Regions from separate parts of the Flammeovirga sp. AWQ4_249 genome, predicted to be linked through region 1. Evidence: riboswitches for the same ligand, from Rfam matches in the RefSeq annotation. Region 1 holds a riboswitch; each other region holds the start of a gene.
The links. Region 1 has a riboswitch for S-adenosylmethionine ahead of ACXAHM_RS18600 (hypothetical protein). Riboswitches for the same ligand answer to the same signal wherever they lie in the genome.

Region 1 (5,101 bases):
TTCGTTCAAGGATAAATATGGCTGCCAAAAAATACAATGGAGATGAGTGGAATCTTGGGATATTTGTCAATAATGAAATCCATTGGGGTACTACTCCAGAAGAACTTTCATTTGCTATTTTTAATGAATCGAAAAATGTTCCTGCAAGAAAAGCTTTCGTTTCTTTCTTAAAAAAGAAATACGATACAATTAAAGGTTTGAATAAGGCTTGGAACAAAGAATTTACTTCATTTGATAACGCTAAACTTAATAACGTTAAAAAATTAAATTCAACTGTAAAAGAAGACCTAACAGAATTTACGCAACAATTAGCGGATAGATATTATGCTACTTGTGCGGAAGCTGTTCATGATATTATGCCTGGACATTTATACTTAGGAAGTAGAATTCATGGAAATGTAAAAAATAAAAACGCCACTATTCAAAATGCAGCTGCAAAACACTGCGATGTGGTAAGCTATAATATCTACGAGTATGATGTACTAAGTTTTAAGCCATTATACAAGGAAGATAAACCGATTCTAATAGGTGAATTTCATTTTGGTGTAAATGAACATGGTGTATGGGGTGATGGTCTTAAATATGCGATATCTGGAGAACATCAAGGTCAATTATATGAAACGTATATGAGGGAAGTTGTTGCTCATCCTAATTTAGTGGGTGCACATTGGTTTCAGTGGTCAGATCAGCCTGTGACAGGTAGAAAAGATGGAGAGAATTATAGAATTGGCGTTGTAGATATTACCGATCAAATTCATCAACCTCTTACAGAAGCTATGAAAAAAACGTCTAAATCTCTTTACAATAAGAAAAAAGGAAAATCCATCTAGTCTCTATATTAAGAACATGCTAGGGTTGATATAATAAACGATATCAACCCTTTTTATTTTTAAAAACATTAAATATTTATAAGATGTAACTAAGTACTATCAAAATATGCTTTTTATGAAATAAATACTCTTCTGTAAGTAGTGTAAACTATACGATAGTTGTACTATTAATAGCAACATAAAAAGTAAGCTACACTACAATTATTATTTATAAATGAAAAAAGCAGTAATAACATTTTTCGCACTATTTGTAGTCTCATTTGCAGCCAATGCTCAATATTATGGTTATCCATTAGAGATGATTTTTGGCAAAAAAAATAAAGACAAAGCAACATTGGATGTAAAACTTGGAGATCCATTGTACACACATCCTACCCAACAAAATGAACCTTTTAAACAAGAAAAAAGGGAAAAAAAGAAAAGGAAAAAGAAACATAATAAACATTCTGAAGTAAATATTGAAGCTATTCATGCAGTTGAAAACTCTAATAGAATGGCGACAACGCTAGATGTTTTTACTAACTTCTTGTTTACTTCGAAAAAGGAAAACTTTGATAAAAAAGAAGATCAACCAACTATTGTTGATTAAAAAAAAGGTCACTCATTTATAAATGAAGTGACCTTTTCTTCTAGATTAAATTGCATTAATCTGTTATACTTACTCGCATTGAACCACCAATACTATTAAAAATTAAATCGCCATTTTCATCATATTGAATTAAAGCATAGGCTCCATTTCCAAATGATGATTTACCAAAATTGACAATTTGAACAGGTTCACCTGTTGTCCAATCTAGACCAAGTACTTGCCAGCCTTTTTCATCGTCATAAGTATTAATACAAACGACATTTGAAGTAGAGCTTACTGCTGGAACCATGCTAGTCGATGCAATATCAGAATTGGCCCATACCCTTTTCCATTTGTTCGTCTTTGTGTTCCATTCAAAACGCTCAATACCTTTTCCTGCTTGTACTACAGGACCTACAGCCAAAACATTGAAGATTAGATCATTTACTTTATGAGTGGGATCAAAATCTCTTAAACCTTCTTTCTGCGGAGCAATATTATTCACAACAAATGCACCATAACCTAAAGTAGCAACAGATTGTTCAGATTGAATAAAAGCTGGAGGTGTATCACCATAACCACAATTCACTTCAATTTTATCAGCTAATTGTTGTTCATTATCTTGACGATCTCTCCAAAATGCTGTTAAATGCATTCTATTTTCTCCATCCGTGATCACAACTAATTTATCTTCATCTTTTCCAAAACCCATCAATGTTGGTGTTGACCCCGTACCCGTACCATATTTAATTGTTGGAGATAAATCTCCTGTTTGGTATTTTTCTGACCATGCACCATCTTTTGCCTCCATCGAGAATAGTTTTCCATTCCAAACGATTTTGTTCATCGTTGTACCACTTGCAACGTAAACAGCATTATTTTCATCTATGGCAAATGAATTCGAAATAAATTCTGGAGTTTCTCTTCTATCAGGAGGATATGAAGTATAAAAAGATTCAATTGGTAAAGCTAGATTATCTTTTATTTCTTTAAGATCTCTATCAATTGCCATCAAACCAAAGATGGTACCCACGATAATAGTTCCATCATAAGAAATTTGAGCACCAGTTATACCTCCAGGAATTTGATTCAAGTCTATAAACTTCTTCATTTCTTCTGGAACTGCCATTCTTTCTTTTACATTGATTTTATTTACCAATGTTACTTTATCTTTATCAAAAGCTAATTTATAAATATATCCTGAGGCTGTTAAATACAAATAACCATCTTTGTCAACAAAAGCATAAATACTATTTCCAGTCAACATACGAACTGTAGGGTTTAATTCTTTTGAAGGAGCCCATAGTTGATCATAATCTTTTGCTAAAGCTTCTGAAGAACTATATTTTTTACTTAATAAAGCATCTAAATTTTCATTTGAAATAGGTGCAACTTTAGGCAATTGATATTCAGCTATTTTTAGCCATTGGCCATTTCTACCATCTATGTAAGAGATTTTATCAGTAGATAATGCCCACCAAAAGTCTTTGCTTGTTGATTTTAGAGTAATAATGTTTACAGGACCTGCAGTTACTCTTTGTACATGAGTACTGTCTAAAGGATCAATATTGAATTCACCTCCAATAATTGGTGCTTCAAAATTATCCGTTTGCCCCATATCAAAATGTGTTGTGGCCATTTTATCTGCTGATAACCATGGATTATGTGTTGGCTGAGAATATTTCTTCTTTTTATTAATTCCTTCTTCTGTGTCTGTGGTTGCAAAAGAAGTTATTAAGAATAAGCTAAATATTCCTAATGTTATTTTGTAAAATAAATTGTTCATAAAAAATTGATGTGAATTAGGTTCAAAAGATAAAACGGTATTCCTGAGCAAAAGTCTATCAAAAAACGGTTATCAATGTATGTAGAATGTTTATTTTTATGAATTTATAACCGTGTATTTTAAATTGTAATATTTTTTTAAAAGCAATAAAAATTGAATTAAATAATTAATTTTATCAATGTAATTTTGCTTTTTATTAAAGAATTAAGCTAACTTTGTAGTATCATCAAGAATCCTTGAATGGATACCAACCGAGTTAAATCCACGGTGGTGAAAAAGATGTGGTCTTAGGAAGACAAAAACCTACCCCACTGAATTCCCCATTTTTCTTGATGTCCTTAATTGATTATTCACTTTATAATCTTTTACAGAATGACATTGACAAAAAATTACGAAGAGAAAGTAACACAACTATCTCATTTACAGAATGAAGAGCTAATCGCTGCATTCAACGAAGAAGTCGGCAATACCTTTTGGAGTAATCCTAGAGGATTGTATTTAAGTGCTTTAAATGAAGAAATTCGAAAGCGGAAATTTAAAGAAGATCGTTTAATTATAAAAAATGGAAGACTTTCTATAAAAAGGAAAGTAAAGCTAATTGAAGATAAAATTGTATCACTTTAAAATCCCAAAGACATGAGTTTAGCACAAGAAATATATATTCAATTCTTAGATCATTTCTCTACATTAAATGATCAAGAATTATTAAAAATAGTAAGAGATTCGAAGACATTAATCTCACATCATAATCAAAGTTTACTAACGGCTTTACAAGATGTAATTGATGCTAGAGGTTTATAAAAAAATACCCCTTGATGATTTTATCAGTTCATCAAGGGGTAAATTCATTTTGTATATTCTTTTTATGATGCTTTGTCAAAAACTTCCATATCCATTAAACCTTCTTTCTTGGAAATAAAGGTCGCAGCAGATGAAACACCAAAAATATTTGTAGCTGTTCTTCCCATATCAATTAATGAATCAACAGATAATACAAATGTCAAAACTATACCCATAACCTCGGGAGTGATACCCATAATTGTCATCGCTGTAATTGCTGCAAATGAAGCCGTACCTGGAAGGCCTGCAATACCAAAAGAGGAAATAATCACTGAAATAAACATGGTAAGAATTACACTTGGGGATGTAATTTCTAAAGGTTGAATTCCCATTGCATTAGTAACTCCTACAGACAAAACGATCATAAATACAGGCCACATTGCACCACATGCATTCATGCCCATTGTAGTTCCTAATGAAGCTCCAATATTTGCAGTTTCAGAATCTACTCCATTTCTTTCAACTAATGAGTTGATCGTAACAGGCAAAGAAGCACCTGAAGATTGAGTAGAAAAACCTGTGATTATTGCTGGTAATAAATTTTGGAAATGCTTAATCGGATTATTGCCTACTGATAACTGAACTAACATATGCATACCAAAAATTAAGGCCATAGTTAAATAAGATACACCAATGAAGATAGCTAAATCTCCAAATAATGTAGGTCCATTTTTAGCAACGGCAATTGTCATTAAAGAAAATACGCCATAAGGTGTCAACTTAATGATTGTCATTGTTATGCTATTGATAATAATCTTAGTACTATCTAATAAACTAATGATTCGCCCCATTTCTTCTGGTTTTCTTTTTTCCATTCGACGAATAGCCAAACCAATTAAGAGGGCAACAAGTAATGTACCTATAATATTATTCTCAGAGAACGCTTGAAAAATAGAGGTCGGTATTTTTTGGGTGAAACCATAAATAACTTTTCCCAAAGAAGCATCACCAATACTTTCAATTCTATTTGCATATCCCTCCGAAATATTTCCAGTATTTAACTTTGAGGCATCAATAATCGTCGAAAAACCAAAAACATTAGCCATCATAAATGCAATAGAAGCAGCACCAGTAATT
Region 2 (5,101 bases), on a different contig from region 1:
GAAAGTAGAATGATGATGTTCAGCATCTGGTAATTCTACATCTTCATCTTGATAAGCATACAATGCAATATCATCATCATTGACACTGTTTGCAGGGAAGAATCCTACTACAGCATTGGCAGTTAATGATTTTTCAGCAATCAGTTTATCCAACATTGCTTTTGCATCATTGTATAACTCTGTTGCTTGCACTCCTACTACCTCATCTTTAAGAATTGCAGGGAAACGACCTGCTAATTCCCAAGTTTGGAAGAATGGTGTCCAATCTAAATATTTTGCAATCTCTCCTAAATCATAATCATTAAATGTTTTCACACCTAAGAATGATGGTTTTGTTATCGGAGTAGTTTCCCAATCAATTTGAACTTTGTTTTTTCTCGCTTCTTCAATCGGCAATAATTTCTTTGCACTCTGACGCTTAGCATGCGATTCTCTTAGTTTTGCATATTCTTCTTTGAATTCTTGAATCACACCTGCGCGGTATTCAATATTATCAGAAGTATAAGCTGAAGCGATCGGAACTGATTTCGATGCATCTAATACATGCACTACAGAACCAGAATATTTAGGGTCAATTTTTACTGCCGTATGGATTCTAGAAGTCGTTGCACCTCCGATCAAAACAGGAATATCAAGACCTTGACGTTCTAATTCCTCTGCAACATAAACCATTTCATCTAATGAAGGTGTAATCAACCCTGAAAGACCAATTACATCTACTTTTTCTTCAACAGCAGTTCTAATGATTTTATCTAATGGCACCATTACCCCAAGATCAATGATCTCAAAGTTATTACAAGCTAATACTACACTTACGATGTTTTTTCCGATATCGTGTACATCACCTTTTACAGTCGCCATTAAAATTTTACCTGCTGAAGATGAACCTGCTAATTCAGGGTTCTTTGCTTTCTCTTCTTCAATGTATGGAATCAGAATAGCTACCGCTTTCTTCATTACACGTGCAGATTTCACTACTTGAGGAAGGAACATTTTACCTTCACCAAATAAATCACCTACTACGTTCATGCCATCCATTAAAGGACCTTCAATCACTTCAATAGGTCTGTCAAATTTTTGACGAGCTTCTTCAACATCTTGCTCAACAAATTCTACTAAACCTTTTACCAAAGCGTGAGAAAGTCTTTCTTCTACAGATTTCTCTCTCCAAGAAAGATCTACCTCTTTTTTCTTGCCTTTTGATTTTACAGTTTCAGCAAAATCTACTAAACGCTCAGTAGCATCTTCTCTTCTATTTAAAAGAACATCTTCAACGTATTCTAATAAGTCTTTAGGAATCTCCTCATACACTTCCAGCATACCTGGGTTGACAATACCCATATCCATACCTGCTTTACCCGCATGATACAAGAACACAGAGTGCATTGCTTCTCTAACAGCATTATTACCTCTGAAAGAGAAGGAGATATTAGATACACCTCCACTTACTAAAGCATGAGGAAGGTTATCTTTGATCCACTTTGTACCCTTGAAGAAATCAACAGCATAATTGTTGTGCTCTTCGATACCTGTAGCAACCGCCAAGATATTCGGGTCAAAGATGATGTCTTGTGGAGGGAAACCTACTTTATTTACCAAGATATCATATGAACGAGCACAGATTTCTTTTCTTCTCTCGAAGTTATCAGCTTGTCCTTCCTCATCAAATGCCATTACAACAGTTGCAGCACCATATTTTTTAATTAATGTCGCTTTTTTGATAAAGTCTTCCTCTCCCTCTTTTAAAGAAATAGAGTTCACAATACCTTTACCTTGTAATGTTTTTAAGCCAGCTTCAATGATTTCCCATTTCGAAGAATCGACCATGATTGGAAGCTTAGCGATATCAGGCTCAGAAGCAATTAGGTTCAAGAAACGTGTCATGCACTCTTTAGAGTCTAACATTCCTTCGTCCATGTTGACGTCAATCACTTGTGCTCCACCTTCTACCTGATGTCTTACCACTTCAATAGCTTCTTCAAATTCTCCGTTCTCAATTAAACGACGGAATTTAGCTGAACCCGTTACGTTAGCTCTTTCACCAACGTTGACAAAAATGCTATCAGGCTTAATAGTTACAGGTTCCAATCCACTTAACCTTTGGAAAGGCTCTTGAGTAGGAATTTCTCTAACTTTTGCTTCGCTAAATGTTTTGGCAATTCCTGAAATATGATCAGGTGTGGTACCACAACATCCACCAATGATATTCACTAATCCATCAAAAGATTCCAAGATTTTACTCATCTCTTCTGATGTTTGGTCGTACTCACCAAATTCGTTTGGTAGACCCGCATTTGGATAAGCAGAAACGTTTACGTCTGCTACACGAGATAATTCTTGAATATAAGGACGAAGTAAATCGGCACCTAAAGCACAGTTCAAACCAACACTGAACAAATCAGCATGACGGATTGAGTTCCAGAATGCTTCTACTACTTGTCCTGAAAGTGTTCTACCTGATGCATCGGTAATTGTACCTGATACCATCAATGGTAAACGTTCTCCTTTATATAAATTAGGAAATTCATCCTCTCTTCCCGCAGGAACTGCAGAAGTTACATTTCCTTCTTCAACATCTGTGAAATACTTATCAGCAGCAAATAGAGCCGCTTTACAGTTTAAGGTATCAAAAACTGTTTCAATTAAAATGGTATCTGCCCCACCTTCAGCTAAACCTTGAACTTGTAAATAATAAGCTTCTACTAAGTCATCAAAAGTTACTGCTCTATAACCTGGATCATTTACATCTGGAGAGATAGAAGCCGTACGGTTCGTTGGTCCAACAGCACCTGCAACAAAACGTGGTTTATGAGGTTCTTTTGCGGTAAATTCATCTGCAGCTTCTTTAGCTAATTTCGCAGAAGCATAGTTCAATTCATAAACATCAGCTTCCATTTGATAATCCGCCATGGCAATCGTAGTTCCACTGAAAGTGTTTGTTTCTACGATATCTGACCCTGCCTCGAAATATTGTTTATGGATATCTCTAATAATATGTGGCTGAGTTATCGACAACATATCATTATTTCCTTTTACATCACACGGGTGGTTTTTATATCGATCTCCTCTATAATCCTCTTCTCCTAATTTGTGTCTTTGAATCATGGTACCCATAGCACCATCTAAAATCAACACACGCTCTTTGGCTAACTCGTTGAGCTTTTTTGACATAAGTATTTTCGAAAGTTACGTTTCACATGTCTCATCCATTGATAAGACTAAAACGTGCTTAATAAATTTTTAGAGATAAGCATTTGGATCAAATGCATTTAGCTCATCTTTCTCGGACACCTCCGAAGCGGGAATTGGCACCTTTCGCTGGGAACAACGGTTGCCATGACATCTACGAGCCCGTTCTCTCTGTCATTCTTGATAAGCACGCCGCAAGATAGTCAGTTTTTTAGAAATTTGAATAGGAAAATGACATAAAATAAGGGTTATCAATAAAAAAACATGACTTTTTTTACTTTTTTTAAAATTTTACCTACACAGGAAATGTACAACTTTTAAAGCGTATTTTAGACAATTTACAATATTACCGAAACAGATTGCGCAACAGGTTTCTATCGTGTATTTTAATTCGTTATGAACATATAGCAACCGGTTGAAAAGAAGAGTTTGTTAAAAATAAATTCACTTTCATTTATCACTTAAAATATTTCAATTTAAGGCATCAAAAAGGCTAATTTGATGATCATCTAACATTTGCAAAAGCAAAGATTTACTCCGAGTATTGTAGAAGAACAATAGCTCAAATCTCGAGATCTACACTAATTTAAATTACTAAAGCAGCTTACTGTATCTATTACTTTGGAATGAAAGCAATGAAATGAAAATGAAAAAATCGTAGGGAACAATTATGTTACTTACACTCTCTTCATTGCCTGTAAAAAACCGCTTTTAACAAATGAAAAAAAGATTACAACTATTCAGTTTTGTATCTGTACTTCTATTTCTAAATTTTAGTGCATTTGCACAAAATAGAACTATCTCAGGTATTATTAATGACGAAAACAATGTACCTCTTCCAGGTGTCAACGTAATCGTAAAAGGAACAACTTTAGGGACAACAACAAATTTTGAAGGACAATTCAAGTTGGATGTTCCGGAAAATGCAAACACTCTTTCTATCACTTACATTGGTTATTTTGACCAAGAAGTTACCATTGGCAATCAATCCAACTTCACTATTCAACTAAAAGTGGATGCCGAACAACTTGAAGAGGTTGTGGTTGTTGGTTATGGTCAAATGGAAAAGAAAGATGTCACTGGTGCAATGGCCTCAATCAAAGCTGATGATTTCAACCAAGGAGTGATGGCCTCTCCTGACCAATTAATTCAAGGTAAAATTGCAGGTGTTCAGATGACTCCTTCATCAGGTGAACCAGGTGCTGGTGTGAACATTAGAGTTCGTGGTGGTACTTCTCTAACTGCATCAAACGAACCGCTTTATGTAATTGATGGTTTCCCTATTGACAATACTGCATCTGATCCAGGTACAGCAGGTGTCTATTCAGCTTCAGCTGCCAAAAACCCTTTAGCAAGTATCAACCCTAATGACATTGCGTCTTTTGATGTTTTAAAAGATGCTTCAGCAACCGCTATTTATGGTGCTAGAGGCGCCAATGGTGTCATTATCATTACAACAAAGAAAGGAAAAGAAGGGAAAGCAAAAGTAGATTATGATGCTTACTTCGGTGTTTCTCAAATTGCTAAAAAAGTAGATATGCTTTCTGCTTCAGAGTATAGATCTGCTACTGCTGCTGAAGGTTCTAACCCAATGGATTTAGAAGCGAATACAGATTGGCAGGATGTAATGACTAGATCTGCTATTACTCAAAATCATAATGTTGGGGTATCTGGTGGCACAGCAAATACACAATATAGGTTCTCCATAAATTACTTAAACCAAGAAGGTATTATGATCAATTCTGGAATGGAAAGAATTGGTGGACGTATGAATATCACACAAAAATTAAGTGAGAAAGTGACTATTGGTGCTAATATGATGGGTGCATTCACTAAAAATAATAACTTACCTTATGGTGTTGGTGGCGCATTAGATGGCGGAGTAATTAATAATATGTTACGTATGTCTCCT
Region 3 (5,101 bases), on a different contig from region 1:
CATCTATCCACTCTTTACTTTTGTAGTAGTGTAAGTAAAGACCAATAACAACGATTAATGTGATGCTTTCTGCTGCTACAATTGATGGAATAATACCATGGCCTTGGTAGAAATACGTGAGTATAAATATTAAACCAACAGGTAAAAATAAAGTTCTTAATAAAGATATAATTAATGAAGGCTTGGGATGATGTAATGCGGTGAAAAAAGAAGAAGATAGAATATTGAGGCCTAGAATGAATAGAACGGGCAAGATTTGAATCGTAAATGAAACTGTTAATTCTTTTGCTTGTAAACTTTCAACATCTAAAAATAGATTAGAAAAACCATCAATAAACAAATAGGTGATTAATGCTGTAATCCCTCCAATAACAAATGAACTTTTCAATGATAACTTAAAGAACTGTATCACTCGATGCATCAATTTAGCACCGTAATTCAAACTTACAATAGACTTTAAAGCATCAGACATGCCATAGGTAAACATAATCATCAGATAAATTAAGTATCCAACTATGGCGAAAGCAGCAACTCCATCAGTACCATAATATTTAATCATTTGAATATTGATCACAAAAAATAATATACCTCCTGATAATTCACTTAGAAATTCTGAAGAACCATTATAGGTAATTCCTTTGATAATGTTCCAATCAATTTTATTAAAATAAAAAGAAAGATTTCCTTTTTTGGAGAAAAAATGAGGAAGTAGTAACAATGGTAAAATAAAATAAGAAATAGAAGTGCCTAATGCTGCACCTTGCACACCAAGTTGAAAATGTACAATGAAGATATAATCCAATATGATATTAGCAATCGCAACTAAAAGAAGTGATGTGAAACTTAAATTTGGCCTCCCGTCAACTCGAATAAAATAAGTAAGGGCATAACATGACATCACCGGTGTAAGTGCAATAATTACAGTCAAATAATCAATTACTATTGCTTTTATTTTTTCATCAGCTCCTAATATTAAAGCAATTTTTTCTGTGAATAATAGTCCGAAAATTGTAATAACGAGACTAAAAATACCTATGATTAATAAAATGGAAGTAAAAGTTGCTCTGGCTTTTTTTATATTTCCTTCACCAATAAACTTTCCACAAAAAACTTCCCCTCCTGTAGAAAATAAGATAGGAACACCAAATAATAAAGAATAAATAGGAGCACATAACGATACAGCTGCCAAAGCATCAGTTCCAACAAATTTACCAACAAACATTCCATCAATTATACCCGCAGATGTTATTGCTAACATGCCAAGTACAGTAGGTATTGAAAATGAAAAAAATATTGAAAAGATATTTCCTGTTAAGGCTTTATTGTTTTGACTCATTATTAATTTGTTGGAGCTTAGAGTCCTAAATTAAAGTATTATTTATTGATCTCCCAACTCTTCAAAAGGGTCTGAGTGTACTGGATTGTTCACAAATTCCTCATCGGTTAGCATATGAAGAAAGGCAAGAATAGCATTTTTTTCTTTTTGAGTTAAATGTAATTTTACTGGATCACCAGGGAAAATAGGTTCATTACTAGCTTCCGTAATCAAAGGATCTAATGTTCGACTTTCTTGAATATGTTCGTCATAATGTTCCAAAACTTCTTCTAGCGTATTAAACCTGCCATCATGCATATATGGAGCGGTAAGAGCGATATTTCTAAGTGTTGGAGCTTTAAATTTGCCTTTGTCAAATTCATTTTGAGTAACTCCTTTGATACCTTCTTTTAGATTAGCATCTGTATCTAGTCCATTATTATGAAATCCTCTAAAAGCTATAGGATCACCAGAGGTTAGCACACCTAAATGACAATCACCACAATTTCCACCTCTGATTTCACCAGCAATAGGATGGGTTAAGAATAAATCCATTCCCAATTTTTCTTCTTCTGTAGGAGTATAGGTACCTAAAATTAATCGATCATATTTAGAATTAGCGGAGATTAATGTTCTTTCAAACTGGGCGATGGCCTTACTTATATTTTCTGGAGTTATTTCAGGTGTTCCAAATGCGAGTTCAAATAAAGCAGGATATTTAGGATCATTACTTAGTCTTTCTGCTACCTCTTCAAGAGTCATGTCCATTTCCAATACATTTTGAATAGGGTCTAATGCTTGACTTTCTAAGCTTGCTGCTCTACCATCCCAAAAGAATTTTCCTGTCCACATGAGATTAACAGTTGACATACTACTAAATTCACCCACTCTTCCATGAATACCTTCCGCTTTAGCTTTCCCGTCAGTAAAAGCTAATTTTTGCTGATGACATGATCCACATGAGGTTGAAAAATCTCTAGAAAGTTGTTTGTCATAAAATAGCATACGCCCCAATTCAACTCCTTTTTCAGTCAAAGGATTGTCATCAGGTAATACAAATTGCTTCCCAAAGTGTTCTGGAATTTCTAGATTATAAGGTGAATTCTGTATCGGTTGGTTTTCTTCACAACAACTTCCGAACAAAATTGAGAGTATAGAAAAAAAGTAGATATATTTTGATTGCATGTCATCTAGGTTTGACATTAATTTACAACTAAATTGTGATATTTCAATATACCACAACAAATTCATTTCATGTTAATAAATAAAAAAAATCTTGATTTTATTTTAATGTTCTAGTAGACTTGCAGTAGTTAATTTAAACATCAAGAAAGCTATCTTATGATAGATACCAACCGAGCAGTAAAGCCACGGTGGTACAATAGATGTGGTCTGATTCATGACAAAAAAATAGAATCCCCTTCCAAAATTTTGATGTTTATAATGTTCAGTACTTAAAACATTATAAAAATGCTTACAAAATCTCCTTTTGAATTATCATTAGAAGAATGCTACGATGTATTAAAAAATCGTTTTGCAACTAACTCATTAGAAGTAAAGTATAGAAACCTGACAATGCTACAAGCTGAAAAATTATTAGGTATTCGAAATCCTCAAGATCATTCCCTTCCAAAATTATATGGCCATCATTTGCTAGCTAAAATTGAAGAAAAGTTGTAATGATAAAGAGCTACTGAATTTATTTCAATGGCTCTTTCCTTTTTTAAAAGAAACTGTTGATTACAGGATTTTTAAAGCAGAAATCTAATATTTTCTTGCGGTCTATGTTCTTTTTATCTTGAATGTTTTGGTTCGAAGAAACTGTAATATCTTTTGCAAAAACATCATAGGTATTCGTAGAGGAATTATAATGCACTTTGATTGCTAAAATCATGACTTTCTTTTTCTTTTTGATACGAATACTTCCTTTTTGAGACGTTTTTGTTTTCTGAGAAAGTATAAGTAGATCTTCTAATACATTGTAATCTTGATCGAAGACATAATCCATAATATGTTCTTTCGAAACACCAATTTTACTATCCCAAATGTAATTTCTCTTTTTGATATTCCACAGATGGTCAATTGTAATCAACATATCATACATATGCTTATTCACAGGAGTCTCAAAAATAGAATTGTTTTGTATATTATTTATATCTGTATTTTTCGATAATTTTCTAATTACTTTCCCAAAAGTATCTACCACAGGTTTCATTCTAAGGGAAAATTGTTGACCGAATCCTTTTTTACGATCATTCAATCCTAAAACAGCAATAAGATGATCATCTTTGTGAATTGGGATTAATATATTGGAATACCATGGGAGATTTTTTTCAGCTCTATCTTTATCAAAAGAAAAAATTGGTTTTTTGATATAGGGAATGTCTTTAAGGTATTGATATGCTTTTGAAACATTGACTTCTAAAGGATTTTTTAATAATGCCTTATCAAAAGGATTAAAACCATTTGAAGGTTTTTTCTCCACTAAGTACTTATAGTTCAGAACTCCATCTTGTTGATCAACAATTCCAATAAAACCATATTTACACTGCGAGAAAGAAACAATCTTATCTAGGCTTTTTTGCAATATTTCAATTAACCCCATTTCATTAATAATGAGATGGTTCTCAATTGAGGTTACTAAATTTTGAATATGATTGTTTAATGGAGTATGCACAGTAATTCACAAGATTTGGTTGATACTGTCTAAACATAAAAAAGAATATTTGAGTTGATTTTAATCCTTTTTGCTAAAGGATCTTATGTAATAGTTTTAGGTATTAATGGGAAAGTTTAGTTATAAAAATATGAATTAGTGTTCCTAAATCACTTTTATTATTAAACTTATAATGTCTAAATTGAGCTTTTTTTGATATTAATTGATGTTTTTCTTATAAAAAGAATGAAACCTTACATCTGTAATAATTGTGTTTGTTACAATATGAAAAAAAGGTCTTCAGCATATTTTTTATATACTAAAGACCTTAATAAGGATAATTATTTCAATATTTTCTTAAGGTTTTAATCGAACATTTCTTGGACGATTTGTTCCTTCTTGCCCTTTTCTTTCTTTGGCTCTTTCTGCTCTTTTTAATCTTACTTCTTCAGAATCTTCTTGTGTTGATTTACTTACACTTAGGATAATTCCAACAGTCATCCCTGTAAAGAGTAAAGATGTACCACCCATACTGATCAATGGTAATGGTAGACCTGTCAAAGGTAATAAACCAACTACAACTCCCATATGTACAAAGGCTTGTAAGATTAAACTAAAGGTCAACCCTGCTGCTAAAAGCCCTCCAAAGGCTTTCTGGGAATTGGCCACAATAGTCATACCCCGATAAAGCAGTGTGAGATAAAGTCCAATGATAAGAATTGCTCCAATTAAACCATATTCTTCGACAATAATGGCAAACACAAAATCGGAATAGGAGTGTGGTAGGAAGTTTCTTTGTGTACTATCTCCAACTCCTTTACCCCAAAGACCTCCAGTAGAAATTGCAATATAAGATTGTTCAGCTTGGTAAGGTACATCCGTTTCACTCATAAACGAAGAAATACGACTGACTGCAGTACCTCCACGTTGTCCGAATTGATAAACAAAGAGTCCTGCTAACGCTCCAATTACAACTAACATGAAAAGGTATTTGACAGGTACACGACCTATAAATAACTGAAGCATTATCGTTAAGAATAACAAAGAAGCAGTTGAAATATCAGATACACCAATCAATCCACAGATAATACCTGTCCAAATTAATAGGGGAACAATTGCTTTATTAAATT

Region 2: another riboswitch for S-adenosylmethionine. It lies ahead of metH (methionine synthase); the one in region 1 lies ahead of ACXAHM_RS18600 (hypothetical protein).
Region 3: another riboswitch for S-adenosylmethionine. It lies ahead of ACXAHM_RS03685 (hypothetical protein); the one in region 1 lies ahead of ACXAHM_RS18600 (hypothetical protein).

What each region holds. Positions count from the first base shown of each region.
Region 1 is NZ_JBSWYJ010000029.1:40,529-45,629, reverse strand. It holds gene ACXAHM_RS18615 (beta-galactosidase) at 1-830, shown strand, start outside; gene ACXAHM_RS18610 (hypothetical protein) at 1,045-1,419, shown strand; gene ACXAHM_RS18605 (hypothetical protein) at 1,475-3,184, opposite strand; SAM-I-IV-variant riboswitch at 3,403-3,497, shown strand; gene ACXAHM_RS18600 (hypothetical protein) at 3,557-3,808, shown strand; gene ACXAHM_RS18595 (hypothetical protein) at 3,821-3,985, shown strand; gene ACXAHM_RS18590 (cation:dicarboxylate symporter family transporter) at 4,048-5,101, opposite strand, start outside.
Region 2 is NZ_JBSWYJ010000004.1:42,491-47,591, forward strand. It holds gene metH (methionine synthase) at 1-3,171, opposite strand, end outside; SAM riboswitch class I at 3,272-3,379, opposite strand; gene ACXAHM_RS05115 (SusC/RagA family TonB-linked outer membrane protein) at 3,908-5,101, shown strand, end outside.
Region 3 is NZ_JBSWYJ010000003.1:19,318-24,418, reverse strand. It holds gene ACXAHM_RS03695 (MATE family efflux transporter) at 1-1,336, opposite strand, end outside; gene ACXAHM_RS03690 (cytochrome-c peroxidase) at 1,379-2,500, opposite strand; SAM-I-IV-variant riboswitch at 2,633-2,735, shown strand; gene ACXAHM_RS03685 (hypothetical protein) at 2,786-2,995, shown strand; gene ACXAHM_RS03680 (GAF domain-containing protein) at 3,039-3,920, opposite strand; gene ACXAHM_RS03675 (FtsW/RodA/SpoVE family cell cycle protein) at 4,329-5,101, opposite strand, start outside.